Regions from separate parts of the Streptomyces sp. NPDC085900 genome, predicted to be linked through region 2. Evidence: predicted binding sites of a transcription regulator. Region 2 holds the regulator's gene; each other region holds the start of a gene.

Region 1 (4,961 bases), on a different contig from region 2:
GAAGACCTCCCCGCCTCCTATCCCGACGGCGACGAGGAGCAACTCGCCGCACGCTGGCGCCGGGACGGCCTCCCGCCCGCCTACGAGCGCTGCGGCACGGCCGGCGCCGAGCCCGACCAGCTGCTCCTGGGATGGAACGGCTGGTACGGCGCCCCACCGGACCACCAGCTGGCGTTCGCCGCAGCCCTGACCAGGACCGTGTCCGCGGCGATGGACATGGCGGGCGGCCGCCGCGACTCCCTCGACGGTCAGGCGGCCCCGCGGCGCCCGTGGCAGAAGGCGCTGAGCTGGTTCGTCTCCTCCTACCCGCTGCTCGGCGGCATCGCGGCCGGCATCACTCTCGTCGCCGACGCCGAACTCGCCCGCGCCCACGGCATATCCGTGGCCGCGGTGAACCCGGAGGCGGGCGAGATCTACGTCAACCCCCTGCGCCAACTCGACGACGAGGAGTGGCGGTTCGTCCTCGCCCACGAGATGCTGCACGCCGCCCTGCGCCACGGCGACCGCTGCGGCACCCGCGACCCCTACCTGTTCAACATCGCCTGCGACTACGTCATCAACGGCTGGCTGTGCGAGATGCAGGTCGGCACCATGCCCGAGGGCCTGCTCCACGACCCCGCGCTCGCCGGCCTGTCCGCCGAGGAGGTCTACGACCGCATCGCCGGCGACCTGCGCCGCATGCGCCGGCCGGCCACCCTGCGCGGCAAGGGCGTCGGCGATGTGCTCGGCGCCCCGCTCGGCCCGCCCTGCACCCATGTCGACCTCGACGAGTTCTACCGCCGGGGCCTCGGCCAGGGCCTGGACCTGCACCAGCGGCAGGAACGCGGCTATCTGCCGGGCGGCCTGGTCGAGGAGATCCGGGCGCTCAGCCAGCCGCCCCTGCCCTGGGACGCCCGACTCGCCCGCTGGTTCGACGAGTTCGTGCCCAGCCCGCAGCCCGTCCGGACCTACGCGCGCCCCTCCCGCCGCCAGTCCTCCACCCCGGACATCCCGCGCGCGGGCCACTACTTCCCGCCCGAGGAGATCGCCCGCTGCACCTTCGGAGTCGTCCTCGACACCTCCGGCTCCATGAACCACACGCTGCTGGGCAAGGCACTCGGCGCGATCGCCTCGTACGCCGAGGCCCGCGACGTGCCCGCCGCCCGCGTCGTCTTCTGCGACGCCGCCCCGCACGACGCGGGCTATCTGCCGGTGACCGAGATCGCGGGCCGGGTCCGCGTGCACGGCCGCGGCGGTACGGTCCTGCAGCCCGGGATCGATCTGCTGCACCGGGCGGACGACTTCCCGCCGGGCGCACCCGTCCTCGTCATCACCGACGGCTGGTGCGACGTGCTGCGCGTCCGCCGCGAGCACGCCTATCTGATCCCGCAGGGAGCACGGCTGCCGTTCACCCCCCGCGGGCCGGTCTTCCGGGTGCGCTGAGCCGGAATGTGATCGGATGGGAGCGCAAGCAACAGCAGGAATTCGGAAGGACTCACCGTGGCAACCACGCGCTCCGCACACACCGTATGGGAAGGCAACCTGCTCGAGGGCAGCGGTGTCGTGAACTTCGACTCCTCCGGGGCCATCGAGGCGCAGCCGGTGACGTGGGCCTCGCGCTCCCAGGACGCGAACGGCAAGACCAGCCCCGAGGAGCTGATCGCCGCCGCGCACTCCAGCTGCTTCTCCATGGCGCTGTCGCACGCCCTGAACGGCGCCGGCACCCCGCCCACCAAGCTCGTCACCTCGGCGGACGTGAACTTCCAGCCGGGTGAGGGCATCACCGGCATCCACCTCACCGTCGAGGGCACGGTCCCCGGCATCGACGAGGACGCCTTCGTCGCCGCCGCCGAGGACGCCAAGAAGAACTGCCCGGTCAGCCAGGCCCTGACCGGCACGACGATCACCCTGTCGGCCAAGCTCGCCTGAACACGAGCCCCAGGTGCCGCGCCCCCGCCCGGGAGCGCGGCACCGTCGTTTTCCGGGGTACTCGGGAGCCGTTTTCCGGGAGTACCCGGGACCTACGCGGCATTGACAACAGCGCACTCAAGTTTTGTGCTGGAGTCTGGGAAGTGCCTGGCGGAAGGGGACGGAGATGGCACGTGCGGTCGGGATCGATCTCGGGACCACGAACTCGGTGGTTGCCGTCCTGGAGGGCGGCGAACCCACGGTCGTCGCCAATGCGGAGGGGGCCAGGACCACACCGTCGGTCGTGGCCTTCGCCAAGAACGGGGAGGTGCTCGTCGGTGAGGTCGCCAAACGGCAGGCCGTGACCAACGTGGAGCGCACCGCGCGCTCGGTGAAGCGGTACATGGGCGACGCGCACTGGCGCTTCCCCGACCAGGGCTCCATCGACGGCACGCGCTACCGGGCGCAGGAGCTGTCCGCGAGGGTCCTGCAGAAGCTCAAGCGGGACGCGGAGTCCTACCTCGGCGAGGACGTCACCGACGCCGTGATCACCGTCCCCGCGTACTTCGACGACTCCCAGCGGCAGGCCACCAAGGAGGCCGGGGAGATCGCGGGCCTGAAAGTCCTTCGGATCATCAACGAGCCCACGGCCGCCGCCCTCGCCTACGGCCTGGACCGGGGCGAGGAGCAGACCGTCCTGGTCTTCGACCTCGGCGGCGGCACCTTCGACGTGTCCCTGCTGGAGATCGGGGACGGGGTCATCGAGGTCAAGGCCACCAACGGCGACACCCACCTCGGCGGCGACGACTGGGACCAGCGGATCGTCGAGCACCTGGTCAAGAGGTTCCAGGGGCAGTACGGCGTCGACCTCGGCAAGGACAAGATGGCCCTGCAGCGGCTGCGGGAGGGCGCCGAGAAGGCGAAGATCGAGCTGTCCAGCTCCTCGGAGACGACGATCAACCTTCCCTACATCACCGCTTCCGCCGAGGGGCCGCTGCACCTCGACGAGAAGATGACCCGCGCGCAGTTCCAGGAGCTCACCGCCGACCTGCTCGACCGGTGCAAGACCCCCTTCCACCAGGCGGTCAAGGACGCGGGCATCAAGCTGTCCGCGGTCGACCACGTCATCCTCGTCGGCGGCTCCACGCGCATGCCGGCCGTCACCGAACTGGTGAAGGAGCTCACCGGCAAGGACCCGCACAAGGGCGTCAACCCCGACGAGGTCGTGGCCGTCGGCGCCGCCCTGCAGGCCGGTGTCATCCGCGGCGACGTCAAGGACGTCCTGCTGCTCGACGTCACCCCGCTGTCCCTCGGCATCGAGACCAAGGGCGGCATCATGACCAAGCTCATCGAGCGCAACACGACGATCCCGACCCGGCGTTCGGAGATCTTCACGACGGCCACCGACAACCAGCCCTCGGTGGGCATCCAGGTGTACCAGGGCGAGCGGGAGATCGCCGCGTACAACAAGAAGCTGGGCGTCTTCGACCTCACCGGGCTGCCGCCGGCCCCGCGGGGCGTGCCGCAGATCGAGGTGGCCTTCGACATCGACGCCAACGGGATCATGCACGTCTCGGCGAAGGACCTGGCCACCGGCCGCGAACAGAAGATGACGGTGACCGGCGGCAGCGCGCTGCCCAAGGACGACATCGACCGCATGATGCGGGAGGCCGAGCAGTACGCCGAGGAGGACCGCAAGCGGCGGGAGGCCGCCGAGACCCGCAACCAGGCCGAACAACTCGTCTACCAGACCGAGAAGTTCATCCGGGACAACGAGGACCGCATCCCGGCCGACACCAAGTCCGAGGTGCAGGAGGCCACCACGGAGCTGAAGGGGCTCCTGGAGCGGAACGCCGACACCGGCGAACTGCGGACGGGCGTCGAGAAGCTCGCCACCGTCAGCCAGAAGATGGGGCAGGCCATGTACGCGAACGCCGCCGGCACCGAGGGCCCGACCGGCGACCAGGGCACGGCCCACGAACAGGCGGGCCACGAGGAAGAGGGCGTGGTGGACGCGGAGATCGTCGACGACGAGAAGGACACGAAGGGGGGCGCCGCCTAGGGGCCGACGTGTCAGCGGCGCACCCTCGGCAAAGTCGCGCACACCGCGTTCAGGACGGACGCGTACGGCGTGCCGTAGTCGTTGAGCGCGGTGCGGAGCCGTTCCAGGCCGGCGCGGTGTTCGGTGAGGAGGTCCGTGTCGCCGGTACGGGCCGCGAACTCCAGGACGGCGGGCAGGAAGTCGGGCGGCTGCTCGCCGGTCAGCTCCATGCCGGCGGCGCGGTAGACGTCCCCGAAGCGGGCCGACGTCATCCCGCGCCGCCGCGTGGCGCCGTCCTGCCACCGGCTCAGACGGAGGCTGTGCCGGTTGTCGCGGTCGAAGACCTGCACGTAGTGCGCCTCCAGCTCCCGGGCCGGGGTGAGCGCCGCGTGGTCGGTGAACTCCCGCAGCTGCGGGGCGGCTTCGCGCAGCAGCGGCACCCGGGCGCGGAAGCCGTCGTCGGGGTAGGTCAGGCAGAGCGCTGCCGCCTGATGGAGCACGGCGTCAGAGGGCATCGGGCCTCCTTGGCGGTATCCGCGTGTCGGTCACGTCCCTCGCTCCCTCGCTCGCCCCGTGTTTCGACGCTAGGGGCGAGCGAGGGAACGCACCCGCTCAGACGCCCGTACGGGTGTACGGGCCGCGGGCCTCAGGCGCCGGGCTTGCGGGCCACTCCCGCGTACACCGGCACGACGCCCTCGGCCTGCGCCTCCACGTCCACCGGTTCCGGCCGCCAGCCGTGGACGGGGATCACACCGGGGCCGAGCAGCTCCAGGCCCTCGAAGAAGCGGTAGAACTCGGGCAGCGTGCGCGGGTGGAACGGCGTGCCGCTCCTGCGGAAGAGCCCCGCGGCCTTCGCCACCCCCTCGGGGCTGAGGTCCTGGGTGACCTGGGAGAGGATCAGGAAGCTGCCGGGGGCGAGGGCATCGACGTACCGCTTGAGCAGACCGTGGACGTCGTCCTCCTCGTCGCCCAGGTAGTGGGTGAGCGCGATCAGGGACAGCGAGACGGGCCGGGACAGGTCCAGGGACTCGGC
Region 2 (4,961 bases):
TTGGCCTTCTTCACCTCGTCGGCGATGGCGTGCGAGTCGACGGCGTCCAGCAGGATGATGTCGACCTTGTCGTCGATCATCTTCTGCATCTGGCTCGCCTGCTTCTTGGCGTCCTGGTCGGCGTTCTGGTAGTCGACGCTGCCCCGCTTCTTGGTGAGCGACTCCACCTGCTTCTTGATGATGGGGTAGTCGAAGTCCTCGTAGCGGGTGTTGGCCTTCTCCGGCAGCAACAGGCCGATGGTGACGTCGTTGCCCTTCGTCGGGCTCGCCGAGCTGCTGTCCCCCGACACGTCGAGCATGCCGCACCCGGCCAGCGACAGGGTCATCGTGGACGCGGCCACGGATATGGCGATACGACGCGTGGGACTGCTCACAGGCCTGCTCACTTCTGGTGCCTACGGGACACGGGCGCCTCAAGGTGCCCGGATGTCTGAAAAGACAACGCGCAGCCGCCCCCGGGCGTCAAGCGGAACTACTTAACGAGTGCGCAACGCCACGCTCCGCTTGAGTTGTGAAGACATGAAGGAAACGCCTCCAAACGCTCTTTACGGACTCTCCATGCAACGGCAGGCAATCGTCAGGCAAAGATCCGTACAACCAAGCCGATACCTCGCGAGTCGTGATCATGACGGTCCCGAACAGCCGTCCTCGACCGATCAGAGGATCGAATGAACTCAGCCAGACGTACGACGGCTTCGGCGCTGGTGCTCGCGACCGCGGGCGCCCTCCTCGGCGCGTCCGTCTCCTCCGCCTCCGCGGCGACCACCTGCGCCTCGCCGGTCTTCAAGCGCCAGTTCTTCGGGAACACCGCCTTCTCCGGTACGGCGAAGAAGACGGACTGCGACAGCGTCATCGACCAGAGCTGGAGCGGCGCCCCCGCGACCGGCCTGCCGAAGGACGGCTTCGGCGTGCGCTGGAGCGTCACCCGCGACTTCGGCTCCGGCGGCCCCTTCGCGCTGGCCGCGAGCGGCCTCGACGGCATCCGCGTCTACCTCGACGGCACCCGCAGGATCGACCTCTGGAAGAACGTGTCGTCGACGGTGCAGAAGACCGTCGACGTCACGATCCCCTCGGGCAGACACACCCTCCGGGTGGACTACGCGAACTTCACCGGCGCCGCCAAGGTCACGTTCACGTACACCCCCCGCACCTCCGCCACCGTCGACAAGGTCAAGCCCCTGGTGCCCGCCGGGACTTCGCTGTCGTACGACACGGCGACCGGGCAGGCGAAGCTGACCTGGGCGAAGAACAAGGAGATGGATTTCGCCGGGTACCGGGTGTACCGGCGGCCGAAGGGCACGTCGTTCGGCTCCACGCCGCTCGCGACGACCACCTCGACGTCGTACACCGACACCACCCTGCCGACGACGGGCGAGACGTACTACTACGAGGTGCGCGCCTACGACAGGGCGGGCAACACCTCGGCCGGCACGGCGGACCAGGGCGTGACCACCGTCGACCGCACCGCGCCAGGACAGCTCACCGGCGTCACGGCGAACGGCACCACCGCCGGCAACACCGTCCGGTGGGAGGCCTCCGGCTCGGCGGACGTCCACCACTACGAGGTGTGGGGCGCGCCCGAGGGACAGCAGGACACCGACGGACCCGACCTCGTCACCGGCACGTCCTTCACCGACGTGCGCGCCGGGACGGGCACCGCCTACGTCTACCGGGTGTACGCGGTCGACGGCGCCGGGAACGTCTCCCCCGCCTCCGCCCCGGTGACGGCCACCCGCCCCGAACCGAGCGGCACGCCGGCCCCGGCCGGACTCACCGCCACCCTCCACGACGACCGGACCGAGCTGCGCTGGGACCTGCCCGAGGACTCCGGCCAGTACAACGTCTACCGCCGCACCGACGGCGGCTTCACCGCCATCGGCAGCGTCCGCGGCGGCGGTTGGGACGACATCATCGCCCCGGCGGGCGAGGCGTCCTATTACGTGGTCGCCGTGGACGGCACGGGCGCCGAGTCCGCGCCCTCCGACGTGATCACCGTCGACCGGCTCACCCGGGCCACCGGGACCGGCCCGGCCGCCCCGCAACTGACGCTCGTCTCGGCGGGCATCCCCGCCCGCTCCCCCGTCAAGGTCACTGCCGCGCCCGGCGTGGGCGACGAGGGCCGCGTACTGAAGGGCTACTCCTGGGAGATCGAGGGCGCCTGCGGCGCCAGCGGCACCCAGCTGTCCACCACCGGCGACATCTCCTGGACGCCGCCCTACAACGGCCCCTGCACGGCCACCGTGTACGCCGTGGACGCCTACGGGCGCCAGAGCGAACAGAGTTCGACGCTGGAGTTCTTCGTCGGCCGCTGACACCCGCGAGGGCATGCGAAGGGGCCCGGAGGTCAGCACCTCCGGGCCCCTTCGGCCACGCGTCGCTAGTCCTTCGCCTTCTTGGGCCGCCACACCACCAGCGCGCTGGTCTGCTGGACCTCCTGGTACGGCACCAGGTCGCGCCGGTACGAGGCGTGCACCGCGGCCTCGCGCTGCTGCATCGCCGCCGCGGCACCGTCGACGGCCGCCTGGAGCTCGATGACGCGCTGCTGGAGCGCGGCGACCTGGTTCTCCAGCTCGATGATGCGCTTGATGCCCGCCAGGTTGATGCCCTCGTCCTGCGACAACTGCTGCACCTGGCGGAGCAGTTCGATGTCGCGGGCCGAGTAGCGGCGGCCCCGCCCGGCCGTGCGGTCGGGGGAGACCAGGCCGAGGCGGTCGTACTGGCGCAGGGTCTGCGGGTGCAGACCGGAGAGCTGGGCAGCCACCGAGATGACGTAGACCGGGGTCTCCTCGGTCAGTTCATACGGGTTGCGTCGACGGCCGTCCATCTCGATCAAGCTCCCTTCGCCGCCTGGAACAGCTCCGCCCGCGGGTCCTCGCCCGCGGTCGCCTCGCGATACGCCTCGAGCGCGTCACGAGCCTTCCCCGTCACGTCCTTCGGGACACTCACCTCGACGGTGACCAGCAGGTCCCCGCGGGTGCCGTCCTTGCGGACCGCGCCCTTGCCCCGGGCGCGCATGGTACGGCCGTTGGGCGTGCCCGGCGGCAGCTTCAGGGTGACGGGCGGGCCGCCCAGGGTGGGGACCCTGACCTCGCCGCCGAGCGCCGCCTCGGAGAACGTCACCGGCACGGTGACGGTGAGGTTGTCGCCCTTGCGGCCGAAGACGGGGTGCCCGGAGACGTGGACCGTGACGTACAGATCGCCCGCCGGACCGCCCCGTTCACCCGGCGCGCCCTTGCCGCGCAGCCGGATGCGCTGGCCGTCGTCCACCCCTGCCGGGATGCGGACCTGCATGGTCCTGGACGACTTGGCGCGCCCGCTGCCGTGGCAGACCTCGCAGGGGTTCTCCGCGATCAGGCCGCGGCCCTTGCAGTCCGGGCACGGGTCGGTCAGCGAGAAGCCGCCGCCCGAACCCCGGGCCACCTGGCCGGTGCCGACGCACGTCGGGCACACCCGGGGGTTGCCGTTGGCGTCGCCGGTGCCGGAACAGGCCTTGCACGGTGCCTGCGAGGTCATGCGCAGCGGGACCGTCGCACCCTCGATCGCCTCGGTGAAGTTGAGGCTGACCTCGGTGTCGATGTCCTGGCCGCGCCGGGGCTGCACGCGCGTGGTGCCCGAGCCGCCCCGGTTGAACAGGCCCCCGAAGACGTCACCGAGCCCGCCGCCGAAGCCGCCGGCTCCCCCGCCGCCGCCCTGGGCGCCGCCTCCGAAGAGGTCGCCCAGGTCGAAGTTGAAGGAGCCGCCCGCGCCGCCCGGCCCCGGGCGGAAGCCGCCGTTGCCGAAGAGGGCGCGGGCCTCGTCGTACTCCTTGCGCTTCTTGGGGTCACCGAGGACGTCGTTCGCCTCGGAGATCTCCTTGAAGCGCTCCTCGGCCTTGGCGTTGCCCTTGTTGGCGTCCGGGTGGAACTCGCGGGCGAGCTTCCGGTACGCCTTCTTGATCTCGGCCTCGGTGGCGTCCTTGGGGACGCCGAGGACCTTGTAGTAGTCCTTCTCGATGAAGTCCTTGGTGCTCATCCTCGACGCGCCCCCTTTCCGGTGTTCCGCTCGGTGTCTACGTCAGCCCTCCTCAGGGCCGTTGTCCTTCTCGTCGCCGGCCGCGGGAGCCTCTTCGGCCCCCTCGGCCTTGACCGTCTGCGCGCCCGGCTGCGGTTCGGCGACGGCCACCCGGGCGGGCCGGATGGTGCGTTCGCCGATGCGATACCCGGGCTGCAGGATCGCCACGCAGGTCGTCTCGGTGACGTCCGGCGCGTAGCTGTGCATCAGGGCCTCGTGGATCGTCGGGTCGAAGGGCTCGCCCTCCTTGCCGAACTGCTGCAGACCCATCTTCGCCGCGACGGTCTCCAGCGACTCCGCGACGGACTTGAATCCGCCGACGAGTTCGCCGTGTTCCCGGGCGCGGCCGATGTCGTCGAGCACGGGCAGGAGTTCGGTCAGGAGGTTCGCGATGGCGATCTCCTTGACCGTGATCCGGTCCCGCTCCACGCGGCGGCGGTAGTTCTGGAACTCGGCCTGGAGCCGCTGGAGGTCCGCCGTGCGCTCCTCGAGCGCCTTGCGCACCTGGTCCAGCTGAGCCGTCAGACCGGCGATCTGAGCTGCGTCCCCGGCCGGGGCCGCCCCCTCGGAGGAGGCGGCCTTCGGCTCGGCGTCGTCAGAGGTGGCGCCTGAGGGGACGTCGGGCTTCTCCTCGAAGCCCGGGGTCTCCTCCGTCACGCGGCACCGTCCTTGCGCTCGTCGTCCACGATCTCGGCGTCGACGACGTCGTCGTCGGCCTTGGGCGCCTCGGCGCCGGCGTCGGCGCCACCCGCGGCCTGCCCGGCCTGGGCGTCGGCGTACATGGCCTGGCCGACCTTCTGGGAGACCGCGGCGACCTTCTCGGTGGCCGTGCGGATCTCGGCGGTGTCCTCGCCCTTGAGCGCGGTCTTCAGCTCCTCGACGGCGGCCTCGACCTCGGTCTTGACCTCGCC
Region 3 (4,961 bases), on a different contig from region 2:
CCTGGTGAACGCCCTGCAGCAGGGTTCCAGCACGGACGTGGCCCACCTCGTCCGCACCCCGGTGCTGGTCCTGCTGGCCAGCGCGCTGTGGGTGGCGGGCGGGCTCGTGTCGCCGTACGTCCTGTGCTTCCTGCTCGTCCTGACGGCCCTGGAGCGGCGGATAGGCGGCGCCCGCGCGATCGTCGTCTTCCTCCTCGGCCACGTCCTGGCCACCCTCGCGACGGAGGGCTCGGTGGGTCTGGCGGTTCTGGCCGGGCACCTCCCGGACAGTTCCCTGCACCGCCTCGACTACGGCATCAGCTTCGGGGTGGCCGCCGCCGTCGGCGCCCTCGCGGGCCTGCTCGGGCCGTGGCTGCGCTGGCCCCTGCTGATCCTGTTCGGCGGCATGCTGGTGGAGGACCTGATCGAGTTCACCGACCCGATGACCAACTGGGGTCACCTGATCTCCCTCTCGATAGGCATCGCGACCTGGCCGCTGGTCCGCCGCTGGCGTCACGAGGGCTGGGCGGCCCGTTCCTAGACGCGCGGCGCGCCCGTCACCGACATCACCAGGGAGTACACCGTGGTCGCGGCCGTGATGAACAGGCGGTTGTTCTTCGGGCCGCCGAAGGCCACGTTGGCCACCGTCCCGGGCACCCGGAGCCGACCGACGAGGGTGCCGTCCGGGTCGTAGCAGTGCACCCCGTCCTCCAGGGCGGCGGCCCACAGCCGGCCCTGGTCGTCGAGCCGGATGTTGTCGTAGTGCACGCCCTCCTCGGCCGCGGCGAAGACCTTTCCGCCGGACAGCGTGCCGTCGTCGGCGACGTCGAAGACGCGGATGCGGGCGGCCCGCGAGTCGGAGACGTACAGCCGCCGCTCGTCCGCCGACAGGATCACGCCGTTGGGTCCCTCGAACCCGTCGGCGGCCAGCAGCACCCGCCCGCTCGCGGGGTCGATCCGGTACACGTTGCAGGCGCCGATCTCTGACTCGGCGCGGTGGCCCTCGTAGTCGCTGAGGATGCCGAAGTCCGGGTCGGAGAACCAGATCGTGCCGTCGGAGCGTACGACGGCGTCGTTCGGGCTGTTGAGGCGCTTGCCGTCGTAGCGGTCGGCGAGGACGGTGACCGTGCCGTCGGGCTCGGTGCGGGTCACCCGCCGGTTGCCCTGCTCGCAGCTGACCAGCCGCCCCTGCCGGTCGAGCGTGTTGCCGTTGACGTGACCGGCGGGGTGCCGGAAGACGCTCACCGCCCCACTGGCCTCGTCCCACCGCAGCAGCCGGTCGTTGGGGATGTCGCTCCAGACCAGCTGCCGCCAGGCGGGCACGTACAGCGGCCCCTCCGCCCAGCGGCAGTCGTCGTACAGCACCTCCAGCCGCCCGTCGCCGTTGGCGCAGCGCCCCGTGAGGAAGCGGTCGTCCAGAACCTCGTACAGGCCGTTGACGACGTGACCGGACATGTCCACCCCTCGCTGCCGCTGATCGGAACGTGATCCAAGTTACGCCGTGTCAGGCCCCTCGCTGATCGCTTACAGCGAACGGCGCACGACCCCGGGAACATCCACGGGCCCCCGCGCATTGAGTCGGCATAGCTCAACTTGACTGCCGAAGGGGAGATCATGGCTTCGACGTCCACACCGCTCACCCTGCCTGTGCTGCCGCTCGACGGCGAGGTCGTGCTGCCCGGCATGGTGGTTCCGCTGGACCTCAATGACGCCGACGTACGCGCCGCGGTGGAGGCCGCCCAGGCCGCCGCCCGGTCCGAGCCCGGGAAGCCCAAGGTCCTCCTGGTTCCACGCATCGACGGGACGTACGCCGGCACCGGTGTCCTCGGCACCGTCGAGCAGGTCGGCCGGCTGGCCGACGGTGACCCGGGCGCCCTCATCCGCGGCCGTGGCCGTGTGAAGATCGGCGCCGGCACCACCGGGCCGGGCGCGGCGCTGTGGGTCGAGGGCACGCGGATCGACGAGACCGTTCCCGAGCCGCTGCCCGGTCACGTCGCCGAACTGGTCAAGGAGTACAAGGCCCTCGCCACCGCCTGGCTGCGCAAGCGCGGCGCCTGGCAGGTCGTGGACCGCGTGCAGGCCATCGACGACGTGTCCCAGCTCGCCGACAACTCCGGCTACTCGCCCTTCCTGACCACCGATCAGAAGATCGAACTGCTGGAGACCACCGACCCGGTGGCCCGCCTCAAGCTCGCCACCCAGCACCTGCGCGACCACCTCGCCGAGCAGGACGTCGCCGAGACCATCGCCAAGGACGTCCAGGAGGGCGTCGACAAGCAGCAGCGCGAGTTCCTGCTGCGCCGCCAGCTGGAGGCCGTGCGCAAGGAGCTGCGCGAGCTCAACGGCAAACAGGACGGCGAGGAGTCCGACGACTACCGCGCCCGGGTGGAGGCCGCCGACCTGCCGGAGAAGGTCCGCGAGGCCGCCCTCAAGGAGGTCGACAAGCTGGAGCGGTCCAGCGACCAGTCGCCCGAGGGCTCCTGGATCCGCACCTGGCTGGACACCGTCCTCGAACTGCCGTGGAACGAACGGACCGAGGACGCCTACGACATCCAGGGCGCCAAGGCGATCCTCGACGCCGAGCACGCGGGCCTGGAGGACGTGAAGGAACGCATCACCGAGTACCTGGCGGTGCGCAAGCGCCGCAGCGACCGCGGCCTCGGCGTCATCGGCGGCCGGCGCGGCGGTGCCGTCCTGGCCCTCGTCGGACCGCCCGGCGTCGGCAAGACCTCGCTCGGCGAGTCCGTCGCGCACGCCATGGGCCGCAAGTTCGTCCGGGTCGCCCTCGGCGGCGTCCGCGACGAGGCGGAGATCCGCGGCCACCGCCGTACGTACGTCGGCGCGCTGCCGGGCCGGATCGTCCGCGCGATCAAGGAGGCCGGTTCGATGAACCCGGTCGTCCTGCTCGACGAGATCGACAAGGTCGGCTCCGACTTCCGGGGCGACCCGGCGGCCGCCCTGCTCGAAGTCCTCGACCCGGCGCAGAACCACACCTTCCGCGACCACTACCTGGAGGTCGAACTCGACCTGTCGGACGTGGTGTTCCTCGCGACGGCGAACGTCCTGGAAGCCATCCCGGAGGCCCTGCTGGACCGGATGGAGCTGGTCCGCCTGGACGGCTACACCGAGGACGAGAAGGTCGTCATCGCCCGCGACCACCTGCTCCCGCGCCAGCTGGAGCGGGCCGGCCTGGACAAGGACGAGGTGACCCTCGACGAGAGCGCCCTGCGCAAGCTCGCCGGCGAGTACACCCGCGAGGCGGGCGTGCGCACCCTGGAGCGCTCGATCGCGCGGCTGCTGCGGAAGGTCGCGGCCCAGCACGAACTGGGCGACCGCGAACTGCCGTTCACCGTCACCGACGCCGACCTGCGCGGGCTGATCGGCCGCCCGCACCACGTCCCGGAGTCGGCGCAGGACCCGGCGGAGCGCCGTACGGCCGTCCCCGGTGTGGCGACGGGCCTGGCGGTCACCGGCGCCGGCGGCGACGTCCTGTTCGTCGAGGCGTCCCTCGCGGACCCCGAGACGGGCGCGGCGGGCCTGACGCTCACCGGCCAGCTGGGCGACGTCATGAAGGAGAGCGCACAGATCGCCCTGTCCTTCCTGCGCTCGCACGGCGCGGAACTGGAGCTGCCGGTCGCGGACCTCAAGGACCGCGGCGTGCACATCCACTTCCCGGCGGGCGCGGTCCCGAAGGACGGCCCCAGCGCCGGCGTCACCATGACGACGGCCCTGGCGTCCCTGCTCTCGGGCCGGCTGGTCCGCACGGACGTGGCGATGACCGGTGAGGTCTCGCTGACCGGCCGGGTCCTGCCGATCGGCGGGGTGAAGCAGAAGCTGCTGGCCGCGCAGCGCGCGGGGGTCACGACGGTGATCATCCCCAAGCGCAACGAACCCGACCTGGACGACGTCCCGGCCGAGGTGCTGGACAAGCTCGACGTCCACACCGTGACCGACGTCCGCCAGGTCCTGGAACTGGCGCTCGCGCCCGCGACGAGCGGCGCCGAGCCGGAGGTTCCGGTGGCGGCGTGACGGACGCCGCCGGACAGGCAGGGCCCGGGTCCCGTGAGGGAGGCCCGGGCCCTCGCCGTACGCGGGTGCGTCAGCCGTTCGCGAGAGCCTGGACGCGGTCCAGGGCGCCGTTGAACTTGTCGTGGTCGCCGACGGTCGGACCGGACGAGGTGTACTGCCACATCGTGTAGTAGCCCCAGCCGGCCGGCAGCGTCCCCGCGTCCGAGGCGTACCGCGCGATCCACAGCGGGTTGTTCGCCGCGAAGCCGCCGTAGTTGCCGGTGCAGTCCGTCCACCAGCTGGTGGCCGTGTAGATCACGGCGTCCCGGCCGGTGCGCGACCGGTAGGTGTTCAGGAAGTCGGCGATCCAGCTCGCCATCGCGCTCTGCGACTTGCCGTAGCAGGCGGCGCCGTACGGGTTCCACTCGATGTCGAGGACGCCGGGCAGGGTCTTGCCGTCGCGGGACCAGCCGCCGCCGTGGTCGACGAAGTAGTTGGCCTGGGTCGCCCCGCTGGTGGTGTCGGGGGTGGCGAAGTGGTACGCGCCGCGGATCATGCCGACGTTGTAGGAGCCGTTGTACTGCTGGGCGAAGTAGGGGTTGGTGTAGTACGTCCCCTCGGTCGCCTTGGTGTAGGCCCACCTGACCCCGCTGCTCCACAGGGTCGACCAGGCGACGTTGCCCTGGTAGCCGGAGACGTCGACGCCCTCGGTCTGGGTGACGGCGGTGGGGGCGGGAGTGCCGTGCTGCCCGTCGTGCGTGAGGACGCCCATGCCCATGTGGGCGGAGCCGCGGGCCGGGGTGGTGGTCGCCGCGTCGGCCGGGGCGGCGAGCGCGAGGGAGAGGGCGGTGAGCAGGAGCCCGGCGAGGAAGAGGCGCCGGGGGCGGAGCGGGTTCGGTCTGTGCACGGGCATGGCGTGACTCCGAAGGCTCGGTGATGCTCGGTGGGGGGAACACTGGGGTGCCGGTGGGGCG

What was found. Region 2 encodes HspR, which represses chaperone genes until heat shock. Its sites were predicted from a motif close to TTGAGNNNNNNNNNCTCAA; they were not measured.
Region 1: the regulator HspR is predicted to act here: its motif matches at 2,011-2,029, upstream of dnaK (molecular chaperone DnaK).
Region 3: the regulator HspR is predicted to act here: its motif matches at 1,553-1,571, upstream of lon (endopeptidase La).

The regions. Positions count from the first base shown of each region.
Region 1 covers NZ_JBITSP010000004.1:723,802-728,762, reverse strand. Annotated here, with positions in the region: gene ACIGDI_RS17320 (hypothetical protein) at 1-1,422, shown strand, start outside; gene ACIGDI_RS17315 (OsmC family protein) at 1,480-1,908, shown strand; gene dnaK (molecular chaperone DnaK) at 2,075-3,949, shown strand; gene narJ (nitrate reductase molybdenum cofactor assembly chaperone) at 3,961-4,443, opposite strand; gene ACIGDI_RS17300 (SAM-dependent methyltransferase) at 4,575-4,961, opposite strand, start outside.
Region 2 covers NZ_JBITSP010000011.1:197,884-202,844, reverse strand. Annotated here, with positions in the region: gene ACIGDI_RS32770 (sugar ABC transporter substrate-binding protein) at 1-374, opposite strand, end outside; gene ACIGDI_RS32765 (fibronectin type III domain-containing protein) at 669-2,312, shown strand; gene ACIGDI_RS32760 (heat shock protein transcriptional repressor HspR) at 2,378-2,824, opposite strand; gene dnaJ (molecular chaperone DnaJ) at 2,830-4,011, opposite strand; gene grpE (nucleotide exchange factor GrpE) at 4,054-4,707, opposite strand; gene dnaK (molecular chaperone DnaK) at 4,704-4,961, opposite strand, start outside.
Region 3 covers NZ_JBITSP010000003.1:148,387-153,347, reverse strand. Annotated here, with positions in the region: gene ACIGDI_RS10065 (rhomboid-like protein) at 1-520, shown strand, start outside; gene ACIGDI_RS10060 (SMP-30/gluconolactonase/LRE family protein) at 517-1,434, opposite strand; gene lon (endopeptidase La) at 1,594-4,008, shown strand; gene ACIGDI_RS10050 (lysozyme) at 4,079-4,900, opposite strand.